Regions from separate parts of the Amycolatopsis pigmentata genome, predicted to be linked through region 3. Evidence: riboswitches for the same ligand, from Rfam matches in the RefSeq annotation. Region 3 holds a riboswitch; each other region holds the start of a gene.

Region 1 (6,254 bases), on a different contig from region 3:
GCCGGCAAGCAGGTGGTCCAGGACCCGGGCACCCCGGGCACCCAGATGGTCACTTACAAGGTCACCAAGCGGAACGGCAAGGAGACCGCGCGCCTCCAGCTTTCGGTCCAGGTGCTCACCCCGCCCAAGGCGAAGATCGTCCGCGTCGGTACCAAGCAGCCGGACATCAGCAACGGGGCGCTCTGGGACAAACTCGTGCAGTGCGAGGCGAGTGGCAACTGGGCGGCCAACACCGGCAACGGGTTCGAAGGGGGCCCGCAGTTCACGAACCAGACCTGGCTCGCCTACGGCGGCGGGCAGTACGCCCAGCACGCCTACCAGGCCACTCGTGAACAGCAGATCGCCATCGCGCAGAAGGTCCAGGCCGGTCAGGGCTGGGGCGCGTGGCCGGTGTGCTCGGTCAAGACGGGCATCGCGTGAGCGGCAGACCGGCGGCCCCTTCCGCTTGGCCGAGCGTCGAGGACGACTGGGACGTCTCGGGTGACCTTGCGATCACCGAGCACGACATCCGCGCGGTGCTGGGGCCTGACGCCGACGACATGATGACCGAGGCCGAGATCGACGTCGACGAGCTGATCAAGCTCATCAACGCCGAAACCACGGTGCTCCCCCCGCTGGTCATGCCGCGCCCGAGCGCGCCCGGCGTGCTGCCGGACGAGCAGGAACGCGTTTCCGCGGTGAAGACGTGGAAGCGGCGGTTTTTGCGGGGTTCGGTGTTGGCGTTGTTGATCAGCATCACGGGTGGTGGTGCTGCGGCGTTGGCGATGAATAAGAGTGTGACCGTTGATGTCGATGGGCATGAGCAGACGGTTCACAGTTTTGGCAAGACGGTCGGTGAGGTGTTGCATGACGCCGGGCTGTCTGTGGGTGAGCATGATGCGTTGTCGCCGTCGCCGCAGGCCGCGGTGGGTGATGGTGGTGTCATCAAGCTGGACCGTGGCCGGAAGTTGAATCTGGTTGTGGATGGTGTGGCGCGGGAGTCGTGGGTTCGTGCCACGAATTTGCGTGATGCGCTGGCGCAGCTGGGTTTGGCGGAGAAGCTGGGTCCGGGTACGTGGTTTTCGGTGGCGCCGGATGCGGCGTTGTCGTTGGGTGGTTCGACGGTTGAGGTGCACACCCTCAAGCACGTCACCGTCTACGACGGTGACACCGCACCCCGGCAGGTCACCACGACCTCCGTCAGCACCGCGGACTTCCTCAAGGAGCAGAACCTCTCGCTCGGTCCGGACGACGCCGTGGACGGCGGCCTGGACGTGAAGCTGGCCGACAACGCCGAGGTGCACATCAGCCGCACCGGTGTTTCGGTGATCACCCAGCAGGAGGACATCGACCCGCCGGTCCAGAAGAACGACGACCCGACCCTGTCTTCGGGGCAGCAGGTGGTCGACGATCCGGGGACGCCGGGCAAGCAGCAGGTGACCTACCGGATCACGAAGAAGAACGGCAGGGAGACCGGCAGGCAGCAGATGTCGGCCCAGGTGCTCACCCCGCCCAAACCGAAGATCGTCCGGGTCGGCACCAAGAAGCAGCAGGCCAACATGGCCTCCGGCGACACGGTCTGGGACCAGATCGCGAAATGCGAGGCCGGGGGCAACTGGGCGGCCAACACCGGCAACCGCTACTACGGCGGCCTGCAGTTCGACAAAGGGACGTGGAACTCCTACGGCGGCAGCGCGTACGCGTCGACACCGGATCAGGCCAGCCGTGAGCAGCAGATCGCGGTGGCGGAACGGGTCCGGGCCGGCCGGGGCGGCAGCTACAGCGCCTGGCCGGGATGCAGCAGCAAGCTGGGTCTCTCGTAACCCCTCGGGACCGGACCGGCGGGCAAAGGGCGATAGGGTCGCTCTCGTGACCCATCTGCTCGGGCCTGCCGAGATCCGGAGGCTGGCGGCCGAGCTGGACGTCCGGCCGACGAAGAAGCTCGGCCAGAACTTCGTGCACGATCCCAACACGGTGCGCCGGATCGTGGACCTCGCCGGCGTCGGTCCGGACGACCACGTGCTCGAGGTCGGGCCCGGACTCGGCTCGCTGACCCTCGGGCTGCTCGGCGCCGGCGCGCGGGTCACCGCGGTCGAGATCGACCCGGTCCTGGCCGCCCGGTTGCCCGCCACGGCCGCCACCTACGCGCCCGAATCCGCTTCCCGCCTGACCGTGCTGGCCAGTGACGCGCTCCGGTTGCGCGCGGAGGACCTGCCGGCACCGCCGTCCGCGCTGGTGGCGAACCTCCCGTACAACGTCGCTGTGCCGGTCGTGCTGCACCTGCTGACCGAACTGCCGTCGGTGCGGAGTGGGCTCGTCATGGTGCAGGCCGAGGTCGCCGACCGGATGGCCGCGGGACCGGGGAGCCGGGTCTATGGGGTGCCTAGCGTGAAACTGGCGTGGTTCGGGCGCGCCCGGAAGGTGGCCCCGGTATCGCGTTCGGTCTTCTGGCCGGTGCCGAATGTGGATTCGGCGCTGGTGTCGTTCGAGCGCGTCGACCGCGACTGGCAGGGCGACCGCGCGGCGGTCTTTTCCTTGATCGACAATGCCTTTTCGCAACGGCGTAAGACCCTGCGGGCGGCGTTGGCGTCGTGGGCGGGTTCCGCCGCGAAGGCCGCCGAGGTGCTCCAGTCCGCGGGAGTGGATCCGGGAGCGCGGGGCGAGCAGTTGACGGTGGAGGACTTCGCGCGGATCGCGGAAACGGCGAGCGCGCACACGAGTGGCCGCACCGCTCGTTAGTTTTTGAACGCGCTGAGTGCGCGCCTGCCGCCGTCCGTGTGACGTTGTGGTGTGATCTGTGGCCGAAGCCTTGCGTCCAGCATGTGGAATCGGCTGTACTCTAGGCGTATCCATCCCGAGCGACTGAGAGACCTGGCTCGCCGAAGTCGCAGCAACCACTCCCTTCGGGGCAGGTGCTAACGCCAGGAACGATGGAGGATGCGTGTTCATCACGATGCTCACCAGGCGCCGGGTAGTCGACGAGTGTCGACGCAGTGTATGCGCATGTCGCCGCTGACTCTCGTTTCCGGCTGATTCCCCTTCAACCTGTTTGCTGTCCATTCCGGACGGCCATTCGGTGACGGCCGGCGCGCCCGCGGTACAAGCGGCCGTGCCATTTTCTTGTGGAGCTTTTTCGTGATCACTGTCGAAAATCTGACCAAATCCTTTCCCGGTGAGAAGACACCCGTGCTGGCGCTCCGTGATGTGAGCATCGAAGTGAGCGCCGGGGCGCTGTACGGGGTCCTCGGCCCGTCGGGCGCCGGCAAGTCCACCCTCGCGCGCTGCGTCGCGCTGCGGGAGAAGCCCGACCGCGGGACGGTGCGGCTGGACGGGCTGAACGTGGCGAGGCTGGACGGCCGACGGTTGCGTGAGGTTCGGCGCCAGGTCGCCGCACTCGACGCGCACCCGCCGCTACGCGCCGAGCGCACCGTGGCCGGGAACATCGCCGAACCGCTGGAACGGCTCGGCGTGGACGGACCACAGCGGCGCAGCCGGGTAGGCCGCGTCCTCGACCTCACGGGTCTGACCCAGCGGGCCGCGCAGCTTCCCGGTGAACTGACCGAGGGGCAGCGGCGGCGAGTAGGCCTCGCCCGGGCCCTCGCGGCCGGCCCCGCGGTGTTGCTCGCCGACGACCCGACCGCCGGAATCGACCAGGACGACGCCGCCGGTGTGCTGACCGTCCTCGACCGGGCCCGGGCCGAACTCGGTGTGACAGTGCTGCTGACCACCCAGGACAGCAGCGTGGTGCGCCGTGCCTGCGACGAGGTGGGCGTGCTCGAGCAAGGGCGGCTGGTGGAACAGGGCAGCGTGCTCGGGCTGATCACCGACCCGGCCAGCCACACCGCCCGTGCCGTGCTCCCGGCGATCGAGACGCCGCGCGCGCAGTCCGCACGCTACGACCGCGTGGCCGACGTGGTGCTGATCGGCTTCGCCTCGGTCGGCGCGCTGCTGCCCGAAGCGTCGAGCCGGTTCGACGTGGAAATCGCCACCATCGGCGGCGGGCTCACGCGGGTCGGCGACACCCCGGTCGCCCACTTCCGCCTCGCCCTGCGCGGCACCTGCTCGGAGGCCGCCCTGTCGTGGATCGCCGACCGCGGCGCGCACGTCAGCCCCGTAGCCACCCTTACCTGCCCCGTCGCCGCCTGATCGAGTGTTCGAGATCGGCCCGCCGGTGCGGCCGTAGACCATCGTGCCAACGTGCCCGGGGCTTTGGCGCGCTCTTCATCCTTCGATCGCGTCGGCGGCTCGGAGTTCGACTGTCCATCGATGCCTGTCAATTGACAGGAAAACTACGCAACCTGTAGGATTCCTATCAATTGACAGGCATCACGATGCGATGGCGGAGGTCCCGCCGCATGGACGAGGCGCAGACTTCGAGGCTGTTCGAACTCGCCGACCTGATCCTGGCGGTGGGCCGGCACATCGGGGCGTCGAAGGCGGCCGAAGCCGAGTCGGGAACACCGCTGGAAGGGGCGGTGATGCGGTATATCGACCGCCACCCGGGCACGTTGGCCGGTGACGCCGCCGAGGCCACCCAGATGATCTCAAGCAACTTCAGCCGGGCTGTGCGACGCCTGGAGAAGGCGGGCCTGGTCCGGCGTGACGCGGATCAACGCGACGCGCGGCGGGTGCGTCTGTATCCCACCGAGAAGGCGCAGGAGAACCTGCAACGATTGCGCGAAATCTGGAGCCACCTCCTCGAGGACGCCGTGACCGACTCCGACGAGATCGACGCCGCGATCTCGACCCTGCGGAACATCGAGACCCGGCTGGTCGCCCGGAGCCACCCCGAGGCCCGGTAGATCCGGCAGTCGTTCGGCGTCCGAGCGGTCTGTGCGCTACTGCGCCGAGCCGGAGAGGCAATCGACCTTATCCGTGAAGGGAACAGCAGTGACTTCGTCGCGAAATGGCTCACCCACACGCGCTCTCGTTCTTGGCGGCGGTGGCGCCGTCGGTGTCGGTTGGCAGACTGGTCTGCTCACAGGGCTGCGCGAGGCCGGTGTCGACATGGCGGGAGGTGGGGCAATCGTGGGCACATCCGCAGGTGCCCTCGTCGGCGCACTGCTGGCCAGCGGCCGTGACATCACCGAGGCACTCACCGCCCTGGCAGCGCTCAGGCAGAGCGTCGACCCCGATGGCCTGGCGGCAGGCGGTGCGGCCTTCGTAAGCGCAAGGCGTCAGGCAAGCCTCGACAGCGACCCACGTCCAGCGCTAAAGGCAATCGGCCACGCAGCGCAGGAGGCGAGCACGCTCGCCGAAGACGTCTACCTCGGCCTGTTCGGCACGCTCGACGGCGTCGCCTGGCCTGCGGGCTTCCGATGCACCGCAGTCGACACCGACACCGGCGACTTGGTCGTGTGGGACCAAGAATCCGGCGTGCCGCTACTGCACGCTGTCGCCTCCAGTTGCGTGGTCCCGATGCTGTTTCCCCCCGTCACCATCAACGGAAGCCGTTACATGGACGGCGGCATCGTCAGCCACGTGAACGCCACCGCGGCGCCGCCGACCGACGTGGTCGTGGTCCTGTCCTGCCACCCCCTCGGGACCCACGGCGCCGGAGCCGACCTCGCACTGGAGGCCAGGGTGGAAGCCGAACTGGCCCAGTTGCGCGAGAATCGCCGGCTGTTAGCGATCGAACCCGATTTCGGCGGCACCGGGCGTCCGGCGAATATGATGGACTCGGAACTCGCCGTCCAGGCTGTCGAGGTCGGCCGGCGGCAGGCGAAACGGGAAGCCGCAACGATCCAGGCCGCCTGGACCTTCTGACACTCAGGTGACTACCGAGGCGCACCGCGCCGAGGGGCAAGCTTCTTCTCCTCGTCGGTCAAAGGTTGATGGGGCAACGTAGGCTGGGGGCCGTGTTAGCCGTCGTACCGCCGCCCGTCACGGTCCGGGTGCCGTCGAAGATCAATGTGCATCTCTCGGTCGGTGATCTTCGCGACGACGGCTTCCACGAGCTGACGACGGTCTTCCAGGCCCTGTCGCTGACCGACGAGGTCACCGTGGCGGTCGCCGAAGAGCCCGGTGTGGAGGTCTACGGCGAGGGTGAGCGTTCGGTACCGACCGACGGAACCAACCTCGCCTGGCGCGCGGTGGAAGCACTGGCCGCGCATGTCGGCAAGTCCGATCCGAAGGTCCGGGTGGTGCTGCGCAAGGGGATTCCGGTCGCCGGTGGCATGGCGGGTGGCAGCGCGGACGCGGCGGGCACGCTGGTCGCGCTGACCGCGTTGTGGAAGCTGGAGATCGGCCGGGACGAACTGGCCGAGGTGGCCGCG
Region 2 (6,254 bases), on a different contig from region 3:
CGGCGAAACGACCGGCGGCCACACCGTCTACGTGGTGGGCGAAGCCACGCGGATCGTCGCCGTCCGCTGGAGCCCCCGTCCCGAGCCCGACGAGCGCACCCTCACCTGGTCACTTGATTTTTGAACCAGCTGTCGCGCGGAGCGCCTCCTTTGAGGGTGGTGGTGGGAGACGGGTGGGTCACTCGGCGCGCAGGATTTCCAGGGCGTAGGCGAGGTCTTCGGGGTAAGGGGCTTCGAACTCGACCCAGCGGCCGTCGGCGGGGTGAGCGAACCCGAGCGCGCGCGCGTGCAGCCACTGGCGGTTCAGGCCGAGTTTGCGGGCCAGCACCGGGTCCGCGCCGTAGGTCAGGTCACCGGCGCAGGGGTGCCGCACCGCCGCGAAATGCACCCGGATCTGGTGCGTGCGGCCGGTTTCCAGCTTGACGTCGACCAGCGACGCGGCCCGGAACGCCTCGATGACCTCGTAATGCGTGATGCTCGGCCTGCCCCCGGCCACCACCGCGAACTTGTAGTCGTGGCGCGGATGCCGGTCGATCGGAGCGTCGATGGTGCCCCGCGTCGGATCGGGATGCCCCTGGACGACCGCGTGGTAGCGCTTTTCGACGGTGCGTTCCTTGAAGGCACGCTTCAACACCGTGTACGCGTGCTCGCTCTTGGCCACCACCATGACGCCGGTGGTCCCGGCGTCCAGCCGGTGCACCACACCCTGCCGTTCCGCCGCCCCCGACGTGGACACCCGCAGTCCGGCCGCCGCGAGCCCGCCCACGACGGTCGGCCCCGACCAGCCGGGGCTCGGGTGCGCGGCCACCCCGACCGGCTTGGACACCACCACGATGTCGTCGTCGTCGTGGAGGATCCGCAGTCCCTCCACCGGTTCGACGACGACCTCGACGGGATTGTCCGGCTCCGGCAACCGCACTTCCAGCAGTCCACCCGCGGCCAGCCGGTCGGACTTCCCGGCGGGCCGCCCGTCCAGGAGCACCTCGCCGGACTCGGCCAGCTCGGCGACCACAGTCCGGGACAGTCCGAGCAGCTTGGCCAGCCCGGCGTCCACTCTCATCCCGTCCAGGCCGTCCGGCACGGGCAGCATCCGGACGCTCACTTCTTCGCGCTCCGGACCGAGCCGTCGTAGTCACGGCCGAGCAGGGACAGCAGCACGATCAGCACGCCGCCCACGCAGATCGAGGAGTCGGCGATGTTGAACACCGGCCACACGTCGCCGTCCGGGGCGAACACCGAAATGAAGTCCACGACGTGACCGCGAAACGGTCCGGGCGCGCGGAAGATGCGGTCGACGAGGTTGCCCAGGGCCCCGGCCAGCACGAGCCCGAGCCCGAACGCCCACCACCCGGAGCGCAGCCGCCGGGCGAACCAGATCAGCGCGATCACCACGGCCATCGCGACCAGCGCGAGCACCCAGGTCATGCCGGTGGCCATGCCGAAGGCCGCGCCGGGGTTGCGGATCAGCTGCAGGTAGACCAGGCCACCGAGTACCCGGACCGGCTCATGACCCTCCAAAGTGGACGCGACGATCGCCTTGGTGGCGAGGTCGAGCCCGAACGCGGTCGTGGCGACCACGGCCAGGAGGCCCACGCGCCGCTTCGGTGGGGCGGGAGGGGCTTCGGTGTCCGGCTGCGATCCCTGTTCGGTGCTCACCCGGTCATTGTCCACGCCGCTGTCCGGGGCGCCCCGCCGTGGGTCCCGGACGCACCCACAGCGCTCAGCTCGCCAGGAAGGACGGCCACTCCCGGGGATCCGGGCTTGGCTCCCACCGGCCGTCCGAGGTCGTGTAGGCCCAGTGAGCGCCCTCGGTGACAATGCGCCGGAGTGCCGTCACCAGCCGGTCCACGTGCTCTTCGGTGGTGCCCAGGCCCAGGCTCACCCGCAGCGCCCTGATCCCCTCACCGCCGGCCACCGAGATCAGCCGGCGAGCGGCGACATGCGCGCAGAACGCTCCGTCACGCACGCCGATCCCGTACTCGGCGGACAGCACCGCGGCCAGCAGCCCGGGGTCGAACCCGTCGACCACGAAAGCGACCGTGCCGACCCTGGCGGCCTCACCGTCGAACAGACGCAGCTCGGCCAGTCCGGGCACGGTGCGCAGCCCCCGGCCCAGCCGGTCCAGCAAGGCGTCTTCGTGCGCGATCACGGCATCCCAGTTCGCCGCGAGCCGAGCACAGGCGACGCCGAGCGCATGGACACCGACCGTGTTCGGGGATCCGGCCTCGTGCCGCTCCGGTCCCGGATTCCATTCCACCTCGAGGCCACCGGCGGCCTCGTCGCTCACCCGCACCGCCTTCGTCGCCCCGCCTCCGGCGAGATACGGCCGCGCCTCGCTCAGCCAGTCGGCCCGGCCGACGAGAGCGCCCGCCCCGAACGGCGCGTAGAGCTTGTGTCCCGACAGCGCCACGAAATCGACATCGAGCTCCCGCAACGAAATGGGCCGGTGCGGCGCGAGTTGGGCGGCGTCGAGCGCTACCCGCGCGCCGTGACGCCGGGCCACCGCGGCGATCTCGGCGACCGGGAGCAGTTCACCCGTCACGTTCGACGCTCCGGTGACCACGACCAGGCGCGGTCCCTCCGGACACGCGGCCAGTGCACTGTCCACAACGGACACAGCGGCCGCGCGGGTGCGCGGAGCGGGCACGCGGATCACGTTCGGGCCCCGCCACGGCAGGAGCGCGGCGTGGTGCTCGGTGTCGAACAGCACCACCGAAGTGTCCCGGGGAAGGGCGCGGGCGAGCAGGTTCAGCGCGTCGGTGGTGTTGCGGGTGAAGATCACCAGGTCGTCGTCGCGGGCGGAAGTGAAGCGGCGCAGCACATCGCGGGTTCGGTCATAGACCTTCGTGGACACGCGTGAGGCGAAACCGGCACCCCGGTGCACGCTCGCGTACCACGGGAGGAACTCGTCGACGGCACGGCGCACCGCCTCCAGGCAGGGCGTGCTCGCCGCGTGATCAAGGTTCGCGTAAGCGATCTCCCCACCGGTCACCAACGGGACCGGCGGTTGACCGGTGACCTGCGGAACGACGATCCTGGGCGTGAAAGCGAGCGTCACGATGCCTCCCTGGCGGCCATGGGACCCACCACGGGGCCCGCGCTTGCTCACGGCACTTCGCCGCGAACCAGGTCCTCACCCGGGGCACCCCACCGCGGTAGGAGGGTTGCCGGCCAGCGAGCCGGGGCTTCGCGCTGGCACTCATGACCTTGGCCAGGACCCTAACACCACCGCCGTCAATCGCCTGATTCGCCCCGCCACCGGGCGAGACGGCCCGCGCGGTCGACCGCGCGCAGGCGGCGTTCGGCCGCGTCACGCGAACCCTCGGTGGCGACGACGAGCAGTTGGTCGCCCTGCTGCAGGCGGCTCGTCTTCTGGGGCGTGAAACTGACGCCTTCCCTGACGATGAGGCTGAGCGACGCGCCCACCGGCAGTCGCAGTTCGGCCAGGTAAACGCCGTGGAGCCGGGATCCGGGCTGGATGCGCACCTGCAACAGCGCGGCGTCCAGTTCGTCGAGCGCGGCGACGTCGACCTCGATCTCCTCGGCCTGACCACGGACGCCGAGGCCGAGGAACTTCGCCATCGGCGCCAAGGTCCAGCCCTGCACCAGTGTGAGCACGATCACCAGGACGAACACGGCGTCCACCAGCCGTTCGGCGTCGGGCACCCCCTTCGCCAGGGGGATCATCGCCAGCACGATCGGCACCGCGCCTCGCAGCCCCGCCCAGGACAGGAACGCCTGTTCTCGCCACGGCAGCCGGAAGGGCGCGAGCGACAGCAGAACCGAGAGCGGTCTTCCCAACAGCAACACCACACCCCCGGCGATGAGCCCCGCCACGATGCTCTCCAGCAACCGCTCCGGCGAAGCGAACAACCCCAGCAACACGAACAACCCGATCTGCGCGAGCCATCCGAGCCCTTCGGCGAAGGAGATCGTGTCGGACCGGTGCGGCAGCCGCGCGTTGCCGAGCACGAGCGCGGCGACATAGGTGGCGAGCAATCCGGAAGCGTGCGCGAACTGGCCGGAGGCGTAGGCGACCACGCAGACGGCCACGGTGGCGAGCGGATAGAGACCGGTGGCAGGCAGCGCGGCCCGTCTGAGCGCCCACGCCCCGGCGACGCCGAGGAGCAGGCCTATCCCGGCGCCCGCGGCGAGTTCGTAGATCTCCAGCAGCGGCAGCGACCAGTCGAGCCGCGTGCCCTCGGCCAGCACGACCACCGCGATGTAGGCGGGGGCGTCGTTGATGCCGGACTCCAGTTCGAGCGTGCCGACGAGCCGCTGGCGGATGCCGACGGTCCGCAGCACCGAGAACACGGCCGCCGAGTCGGTGGACGACAGCACCGCACCCCACAGGAGCGCGATCCGCCACTCGAGGCCGAGCAGCCAGTGCAGCGCGGTGCCGGTGATCGCGATGGCCAGCACGACACCCACTGTGGACAGAAGGATTCCCTGTGCCAGCGCGGGTTTCACGGTCGACCAGCGGGTGGTCAGGCCACCTTCGGTGAGGATCAGGACCAGCGCGGCCAGCCCCAGCGACTGGGTGAGCGAAGCGTCGGAGAAGCGAATGCCGAAACCGGCCTCGCCGAGAAGCACGCCGATGCCCAGGTAGAGCAACAACGACGGCAGCCCGAGCCGCGTGGACAACCGGACCGCGAGGACGGAAGCCAGCAGTACGGCCGCGCCCAGTCCCAGCACGACTGGAAGCTCCGCCACCAGCAACCTCCCCTACCCCACCACCCGGTTCGCACTGTCCAGCATAGAGAACCGGTGCGGGGAGGCCGGTCACCCCAGTCGCAGTGTGGTCAAGAGCTCCTCGGTGCCGGGCGGTGGGTCGGCGAGATCGATCACCTTGTTGCGCGCGCGTTCTCCTTGCACCACAACGAGATCCCGCGCACGGACGCCGAGTGCGGCGGCCAGGACCCGGCGCAGGGCCTCGTTCGCCTTGCCGTTCACGGCCGGGGCCCGCACCGTGACGACGAGCGCGCCGTCGAAGTCCCCGCCGACCGCGTCTCGCCTGGCGCCGGGCTTGACCCGGACCGGGATCCGCATCATGCCGCTCCCGGCCAGGCCAGTTCCCCGCGCTCGACCCCGAGTCGCGCGAACGGTTCGACGGCGTGGACCCGGACAGCGCGGTGCGGCTCCCGCGAGAGCCATCCCGCCGCGACACCGTGGGCCAGGATCGCGGCGGGCAGGGCGCCACCGAAATGCTCCCTGCGCTCGGTCCAATCGAGACACTCGCGCAGTAGCGGACGGCGCCCGCCGTCCGGCACCGCGACGCCCAGCCCGGACAGCACGTCGCGGCCGCGAGCGGTAAGCGTCAGCCCGTCCCGGAGATCGACCAGGCCGGTGCTCACCATGCCGTCCCGCAGCGCGACCGCCAGGACCCCGGCCAGGTGGTCGTAGCAGGTGCGGGCGAACTTCAGGCGCCGCGCCCGGACCGATTCGCGGAGTCCGTGGACCGGCCGGTGTTCGGCGTGCTCGGCCAGGCGCTCGATCAACTCGGCGACCCGTGGGTCGCTGATCCGGACGTAGCTGTGCCTGCCCTGGCGAACACCCGAGACGAACCCGGCGTCCCGCAGGCGTGCCACGTGCTCGCTGGCCGTGGACGGCCGGATCCCGGCCGAACGCGCGAGTTCGCCGACGGTCCAGGCCCGGCCGTCGAGCAGGGCCAGGCACATCGCGGCGCGGCTCGGATCGGCGAGCGCCGAGGCAACTTCCGCGAGCTCAACGGTCTCCATACCCCCACGCTAGGGCACCGTCGTTTCGGTCCGCGCCGAAACTTCCCGTTCCTAGCATCGGCCACATGATCAAGCGAATCACCCTCGTGGCCATGTGCCTCGGCCTGTTCCTCGCGCAGACCGACACGACCGCGGTCAACCTGGCGCTGCCGTCGATCGGCCGGGACCTGCGCGGCTCCCTGGCCGATCTCCAATGGGTGATGGACGCCTACAACGTCACCTTCGCGGCGTTGCTGCTGACCGGCGGCACCCTGGGCGACCGCTTCGGCAGGCGACGGCTTTTCCGTTGCGGCATCGCCACTTTCGCGGCGGGGTCGGCGCTCTGCGCGGCCGCCCCCGGCCTGGCCGCGCTCGTCACCGGACGGGCCCTCCAGGGCGCCGGCGCGGCGCTGACGATCCCGCAAAGTCTGGCGATCCTCTCGGTGGTGTTCCCCCAGGGACGCGAGCGTGACCGGGCGATGGCCGCGTGGTCGGCGGTCACCGGAATCGCCCTGGCCAGCGGTCCGATTCTGGGTG
Region 3 (6,254 bases):
GTTGCTCACGATTTGGATCGGCTGTCCCGCCCCGGCCGGAAAATGCCGGGCCAGAACCTGTTCCCCGACAACGGAATCCGGGACGTTGGTGTACGTACCGGCGTTGCTCAGCCCGTCGGCCCGCAACGTGAGGGTGCCCAGCGCCAGCACGACCAGCACCAGTGAGGTGACGACCCAGGTCACCCGGGGAGCCCGGTCGATGCGCCTGCCGACCCGCGCCCACAGGCCGGTCCGGGTGCCCTCGGCCGACCCGAAGTCGGGTTTGACCGGCCAGAACACCCAGCGTCCGAAGATCACCAGTAGTGCGGGCAGCAGGGTGACCATCGCGAGCAGGCCGACGCCGATACCGATCGCCCCGACCGGTCCGAGGCCCGCGGTGGAGTTCAGTTCGGCGAGCATCAGGCACAACATGCCCGCGATGACCGTCGCCGCACTGGCCCAGACCGCGGGCCCGGCGCGGTGCAGCGCGAAGGCCATCGCCTCGTGCCGGTCGAAGTGCCTGCGCAGTTCCTCCCGGTAGCGGGCGACGAGCAGCAGGGCGTAGTCGGTGCCCGCGCCGAACACCAGGACCGTCAGGATGCCCGCGCTCTGCCCGTTCACCGTCAGCCCGGCGTACTTGGCGAACAGGTAGATCACGCCCTCGGAGGCCATCAGCGCGGCACCGACCGAGAGCACCGGGAACACCCAGAGAATCGGACTGCGGTAGGTGATGAGCAACATCACGATGACGACGCCCAGCGCGGCGAACAACAGCGCGCTGTCGATGCCCGCGAAGGCCCTGGACGAGTCCGCGTTGTTGCCGCCGGGCCCGGTGACGTGCACGGAAATCCCGCTGACCCCCTGGGCCGCCGTGGTGCGGATGTCGTCGACGATGCCGGCGAGTTTGTTGAAGCCCTGAGTGCCCACGCTGACCGGGACGACGACCTCCGCCGCCTGTGGGGGTCGCTCGCCGGAAGTGAACGGCCCGGTGGCGCCCGCCACGCCGTCGATCGTCGTGAGCTGGTGGGCGTTGCCCGCGATGAGGGTGAGGTCCGCGGGAGTCAGGCCGCCAGGCTTCTCGTAGACGACGATGGCGGGTATCTGGTCGCCCGAACGGAACTCCTGCACCGCGGCGAGAACGCGGGTCGACTCGGCGGTGCCGGGCAGCCACGACTCCGGCCGGTTGTTCTCGACCTCACTGAGCTTGGTCGCCAGCGGCGCGAGAAAGGCGAGCGCGCCGATCCACAGCACGAGGATGACCCATTTGCCCCAGCGGTGGGACGGAATCTTCGCCGCTCTTCCCACGCGGTTCATCGCGCTGCCACCCCTCCTGTCGAGGCCGGACGGTCCGTGTGGACCCGGTGCGGGGCAGCGGAGCACACCCGGCCACCGTCCCAACTTGGTGCGCGGGCATCACCACCACGTCATAGGCGGCCGGGACCGGTCCCGGCCGCCCGGAGGGGAGCGCTAGTCCCCGAGCACCTCGCGCACCGCGGCGGCGGAGGGCGGAACCGTCGCGCGCGGGCCGACGCGGCCTTCGATCGCGTCGAGGGTCTTGAGCCCCTCACCGGTGATGATCAGCACCGTCTCCGCGTCCGGGTCGATCTTGCCAGCCTCGATCAGCTTCTTCGCCGTCGCGACGGTGACGCCACCCGCGGTTTCGGTGAAGACCCCTTCCGTGCGGGCCAGCAGCCGGATGCCTTCGACGATTTCCTCGTCGCTGACGTCTTCGATGGCGCCACCGGTGCGGTTCACCGTGTCGAGCACGTAAGGCCCGTCGGCCGGGTTGCCGATGGCCAGTGACTTGGCGATGGTGTCGGGCTTGACCGGCTGCACCACGTCATGACCGTTGCGGAAGGCGGTGGACACCGGCGAGCAACCGGTCGCCTGCGCGCCGAAGACCTTGTAGGGGGTGTCCTCGACCAGGCCGACCTGGGCCAGTTCGCGGAACCCCTTGTCGACCTTGGTCAGCTGGGAACCGGAGGCGATCGGCACCACGATCTGCTCCGGCCGCCGCCAGCCGAGTTGCTCGGCGATTTCGAAGGCGAGCGTCTTGGAGCCCTCGGAGTAGTACGGGCGGACGTTGACGTTCACGAACGCCCAGGTTTCGTGGTCGGCGGCGAGTTCGGTGGCCAGCCGGTTGACGTCGTCGTAGTTGCCGTCCACCGCGATCAGGTTCCCGCCGTAGACCGCGGTGGTGAGCACCTTGGCGCGCTCCAGCGAAGACGGGATGAGCACCACCGAGCGCCAGCCCGCCCGGGCCGCGGCGGCACCGACCGCGTTGGCGAGGTTGCCGGTGGACGGGCAGGCGAGCGTGTCGAAACCGAACTGGCGGGCGGCGGCCAGCGCCACCGCGACCACGCGGTCCTTGAACGAATGGGTCGGGTTGCCGGTGTCGTCCTTGACCCAGATCCGCTTGACGCCCAGCTCCTTGGCGAGCCGGTCGGCCCGGATCAGCCGGGTACAGCCGGGTTCGGTGTTCGGGATCCGCTCGACATCGGAGGGCACCGGCAGCAGCTTCTTGTACCGCCAGATGTTGCGGGGCCCGGCTTCGATGTCCTCACGGCGCACCCGGCCGAAGTCGTAGGCGACCTCCAGCGGCGAAAAGTCCGCGGCGGAGACGAACTCCGGGGCGAGCGGCTGGCGGTGGCCCTCCTCCTTGGACACCAGTTCCACGGCGGGGCCCAGGTCGAGCACGCGGCGGGTTCCGGTCGAACTGAGGGCTGCGGTCATCGCGAGGTTCCTTTCCTCATCTGTCCCGCTGGTGCGGGCCGGAATTGGCACCGTGGTCGTCAGCTACCTCGCGGACTCGAGATGACAGGCTGACGCCGGTTGCCGGGGCTTCATCGGGCCGTTCCCTCTGCCCCTCTGGATGAGCGGTATTCGGTTGTGGACGCTTCACGCCAGGCAATGCGTCTGTAACAACATACGACACGATGTCCGGGTCCCGCCATGGTCCCGGGGCCGGGCGCCACCGTGGCAGGATCGACGTGTGCCAGCCTCCGTGACCGTTCCGTCGCTCCACCTCGTGCTCGGCGAAGAGGACCTCCTCGTCGAACGGGCTGTTCGTGCTGCCCTCGACGCGGCGCGCCGGTCCGACCCGACCAGTGACGTCACCCGGGTCCGGGTGTCGGAACTCACACCCCCCGCGTTCGCGGAACTGGTCAGTCCCTCCCTGTTCAGCGAGGGCAGGCTGATCGTCCTCGAAGCGGCGCAAGACATATCGCAGGAGGTGGCGGACGCGCTGTTGGCCTACCTCCGCCAGCCCGAGGACGGGATCGTGCTGATCGTCGTGCACTCCGGGGGAGGGCGGGCCAAGGCGGCGAAGGCGCTCCCGGCCACGCTGCGCAAGGCGGGGGCGGAGATCACCGAATGCGCCAAGATCACGAAGCCCGCGGAGCGGGAGGCGTTCGTCCGCGCCGAGGTCCGCCGGGTCGGCGGCCGGATCGACCCGGTGGCCGTGGCCGCGCTGATCGACTCGGTGGGCGGGGAACTGCGTGAGCTGGCGTCGGCGGCGGCACAGCTGGTGGCCGACTCCGGTGGCGAGGTGGACGAGCAGGCGGTGCGCCGGTATCACCGGGGCCGCGCCGACGTCACCGGGTTCGCGGTGGCCGAGCGGGCGGTCGCCGGGGACCGGGCCGCGGCGCTGGAGTCGATGCGCTGGGCGACCCAGATCGGGGTGCCGCACGTCCTGGTCGCCGACGCGCTCGCCGACGCCGTGCGCACGATCGCGCGGGTGTCGGCCGCGGGGCGGGGCAACCCGAACCAGATGGCGGGCGAGCTGGGCATGCCGCCCTGGAAGATCCGCAAGGCGCAGGGACAGGCGCGCGGCTGGGGGCAAGCCGGGCTGGCCGAGGCGATGGCGATCGTGGCCCGCGTCAACGCCGAGGTGAAGGGCGCGGCGGCCGACCCCACCTACGCGCTCGAGCGCGCCGTCCTCGACCTCGTGTCCGCCCGCGAGAAGCGCTGACCACGGCTTCGTAGTGGAGGAAGGACACATGCGAAGGCCCCGCACGAGGGACTCGTGCGGGGCCTTCGAGGGAAGCTCAGAGCGCGTTGGCGCGCTTGGCCATCGCCGACTTCTTGTTCGCGGCCTGGTTGGGGTGGATGACACCCTTGCTGGCGGCCTTGTCCAGCTTCTTGGCGGCCTCGCGCTGCAGCTCGATCGCCTTGTCCCGATCACCGGCTTCGGCGGCCTCGCGGAACTTGCGGATCGCGGTCTTCACCGAGGACTTGACCGACTGGTTGCGCAGGCGCGCCTTCTCGTTGGTCTTGATGCGCTTGATCTGGGACTTGATGTTGGCCACGCGGGCGCTCCTTGATCATGATCGGGTCGGGTTCGCCGCCGCGTTCGTAGTGGCCCCGGTGACCGGGTTTCCTCCCTGGCGGAATGCCACGCGGCAACGGTCGACAACATTACCAGCGGCGCTATGGTGGTCTGGCAGTGCCTAGGGTTCCGCCGGCACCCCGCCTACCTGTCCCACAACCAGGGGCCGCCGGGTCCGGTCCGAGCGGTACCAGCCGGCGGGAATGGGGCCGCCGGTACACCTGAAATGGACAAAAGCCATGAGGGCCTGGTCCTTTCGCGCCCGCGGAAGGCCGGAAAGGCCCTCGGTGAACGGCTCTGCCCTCGCTCTCGTGCTCCTCGCCGCGGTCGTGCACGCCGGCTGGAATCTCGCCGCCAAGCGTGTCCGTGACGGCGGTGCGAGCTTCGTCTTCCTCTACTACACCACCAGTGCGGTGTGCTGCCTGCCGCTCGCCGCCGCCATGCTGGTCCTGGCCCCACAGCGTCCACAATGGACCTGGCTGGCCGCCGCGGCCGTCACCGCGGTGTGTCACGTCGCCTACGGCATCGTCCTGCAGCGCGGATACGCCGTCGGTGACCTCTCCGTGGTGTATCCGGTCGCCCGGGGCAGCGGTCCTCTGCTGTCCGTGCTGGCGGCGGTCGTCCTGTTCGGTGAGCGGCCGGGAGCGCTGGGTCTGGTCGGCGCGTTCCTGGTCGTGGCGGGAGTGCTGCTGATCGGTGGCGGCCGGAGCGCCGGGCAGACCGATCCGCGTGCCCGGCGGTCGGGCATCGGCTACGGGCTGCTCACCGGACTGACGATCGCGGCGTACACGCTCTGGGACGACCACTCGGTCAACGCCCTCGCGGTGCCCCCGCTGGTCTATTTCAGTGCCGGGGCGCTGTTGCAGAGCCTGCTGCTCGCGCCGTCGGCGCTGGGCCGGGGCGACCTCGCCGGGTTGTGGCGGGCTCACCGGCGGGAGGTGCTGATCGTCGGGGTCTTTTCGCCGGTGGCCTACCTGCTGGTGCTCTACGCGATGCGGATGGCTCCGGTGAGCCTCGTCGCGCCCGCCCGCGAGGTCAGCATCGTGCTCGGTGGCCTCGCCGCGTGGCTGGTCCTCGGGGAGGCCGACCCGGCGCGACGGCTGACCGGCTCGGTGATCGTGCTGACCGGGATCGCGGCGATTGCCGCCTCCTGACCGCTGAGGTAGGCAGGGTCCATGCACGTGTTGAGCAGCCGGTTCCTCGTCAGGCCCGTCGACCCCGAAAAGACGACCGCGTTCTATGCCGACGTCCTCGGTCTGGCGATCTACCGGACCTTCCCGGGCGGCACCGTGTTCTTCCTGGGTCAGGGATTCCTTGAGGTCGCCGGGCAGGGAACGCCGGGAGAAGGCGGCAACCTCCAGTTGTGGCTGCAGGTCGAGAACCTGCCGGCCACCCTGGCGGAACTGGCGGGCCGCGGCGTCACCCCCGACCGGGAGGCGCGGCGGGAACCGTGGGGGCTGGACGAGGCGTGGATCTCCGACCCCGACGGTACCCGCATCGTGCTGGTGGAAATTCCCTCGGACCATCCACTTCGGACAGACGTGCGCGACCCGTCAGGGACGTAGTGCGCGAATCTGGGCCGTCAGCGGGGCGGCGGGCCCGGGTGGCTCCCACAACCAGGTCTGGAGGTCGGTGAACCCGGCCTCGGCGGCCTCGGCCGCGAGTTCGTGCCGGGACACGGGCAGGCGATCCTCGCGCGCCGACAGCACCAGCCGCCCTCCCGGGCGCAGTACGCGGTGCAGTTCGGCGAATCCGGCCGCGCGGTCGTGCCACGAGGCCACGTCGCCGAAACTCAGCACCACGTCGGCGGACTCGTCGTCCTGGCCGGTGTGTTCGGCCGAATCGGCGTGCCGCCCGAGGTCCGGTCCGTCGCCGACGACGAGGACCACCTCGCCCGGCGTGATTCTCGCCGCGTCGAGGACGTGGCGTTCGATCGCGGCGGTGGCGG

What was found. A riboswitch is a leader RNA that binds a small molecule or an ion and turns the genes downstream of it on or off. The one in region 3 is predicted to bind S-adenosylmethionine.
Region 1: another riboswitch for S-adenosylmethionine. It lies ahead of ACFSXZ_RS22425 (methionine ABC transporter ATP-binding protein); the one in region 3 lies ahead of thrC (threonine synthase).
Region 2: another riboswitch for S-adenosylmethionine. It lies ahead of ACFSXZ_RS40040 (aminotransferase class V-fold PLP-dependent enzyme); the one in region 3 lies ahead of thrC (threonine synthase).

The regions. Positions count from the first base shown of each region.
Region 1 covers NZ_JBHUKR010000011.1:67,350-73,603, forward strand. The annotation lists gene ACFSXZ_RS22410 (transglycosylase family protein) at 1-420, shown strand, start outside; gene ACFSXZ_RS22415 (transglycosylase family protein) at 417-1,802, shown strand; gene rsmA (16S rRNA (adenine(1518)-N(6)/adenine(1519)-N(6))-dimethyltransferase RsmA) at 1,849-2,718, shown strand; SAM riboswitch class I at 2,826-2,916, shown strand; gene ACFSXZ_RS22425 (methionine ABC transporter ATP-binding protein) at 3,115-4,125, shown strand; gene ACFSXZ_RS22430 (MarR family winged helix-turn-helix transcriptional regulator) at 4,335-4,781, shown strand; gene ACFSXZ_RS22435 (patatin-like phospholipase family protein) at 4,870-5,745, shown strand; gene ACFSXZ_RS22440 (4-(cytidine 5'-diphospho)-2-C-methyl-D-erythritol kinase) at 5,814-6,254, shown strand, end outside.
Region 2 covers NZ_JBHUKR010000029.1:104,900-111,153, forward strand. The annotation lists gene ACFSXZ_RS40025 (AsnC family protein) at 1-124, shown strand, start outside; gene ACFSXZ_RS40030 (RluA family pseudouridine synthase) at 179-1,102, opposite strand; gene lspA (signal peptidase II) at 1,099-1,656, opposite strand; gene ACFSXZ_RS40040 (aminotransferase class V-fold PLP-dependent enzyme) at 1,721-3,058, opposite strand; SAM riboswitch class IV at 3,093-3,207, opposite strand; gene ACFSXZ_RS40045 (potassium/proton antiporter) at 3,235-4,713, opposite strand; gene ACFSXZ_RS40050 (DUF167 domain-containing protein) at 4,783-5,052, opposite strand; gene ACFSXZ_RS40055 (ArsR/SmtB family transcription factor) at 5,049-5,738, opposite strand; gene ACFSXZ_RS40060 (MFS transporter) at 5,804-6,254, shown strand, end outside.
Region 3 covers NZ_JBHUKR010000021.1:717,671-723,924, forward strand. The annotation lists gene ACFSXZ_RS34640 (MMPL family transporter) at 1-1,293, opposite strand, end outside; gene thrC (threonine synthase) at 1,447-2,712, opposite strand; SAM riboswitch class I at 2,726-2,858, opposite strand; gene holA (DNA polymerase III subunit delta) at 2,972-3,949, shown strand; gene rpsT (30S ribosomal protein S20) at 4,026-4,286, opposite strand; gene ACFSXZ_RS34660 (EamA family transporter) at 4,594-5,460, shown strand; gene ACFSXZ_RS34665 (VOC family protein) at 5,482-5,871, shown strand; gene ACFSXZ_RS34670 (methyltransferase domain-containing protein) at 5,860-6,254, opposite strand, start outside.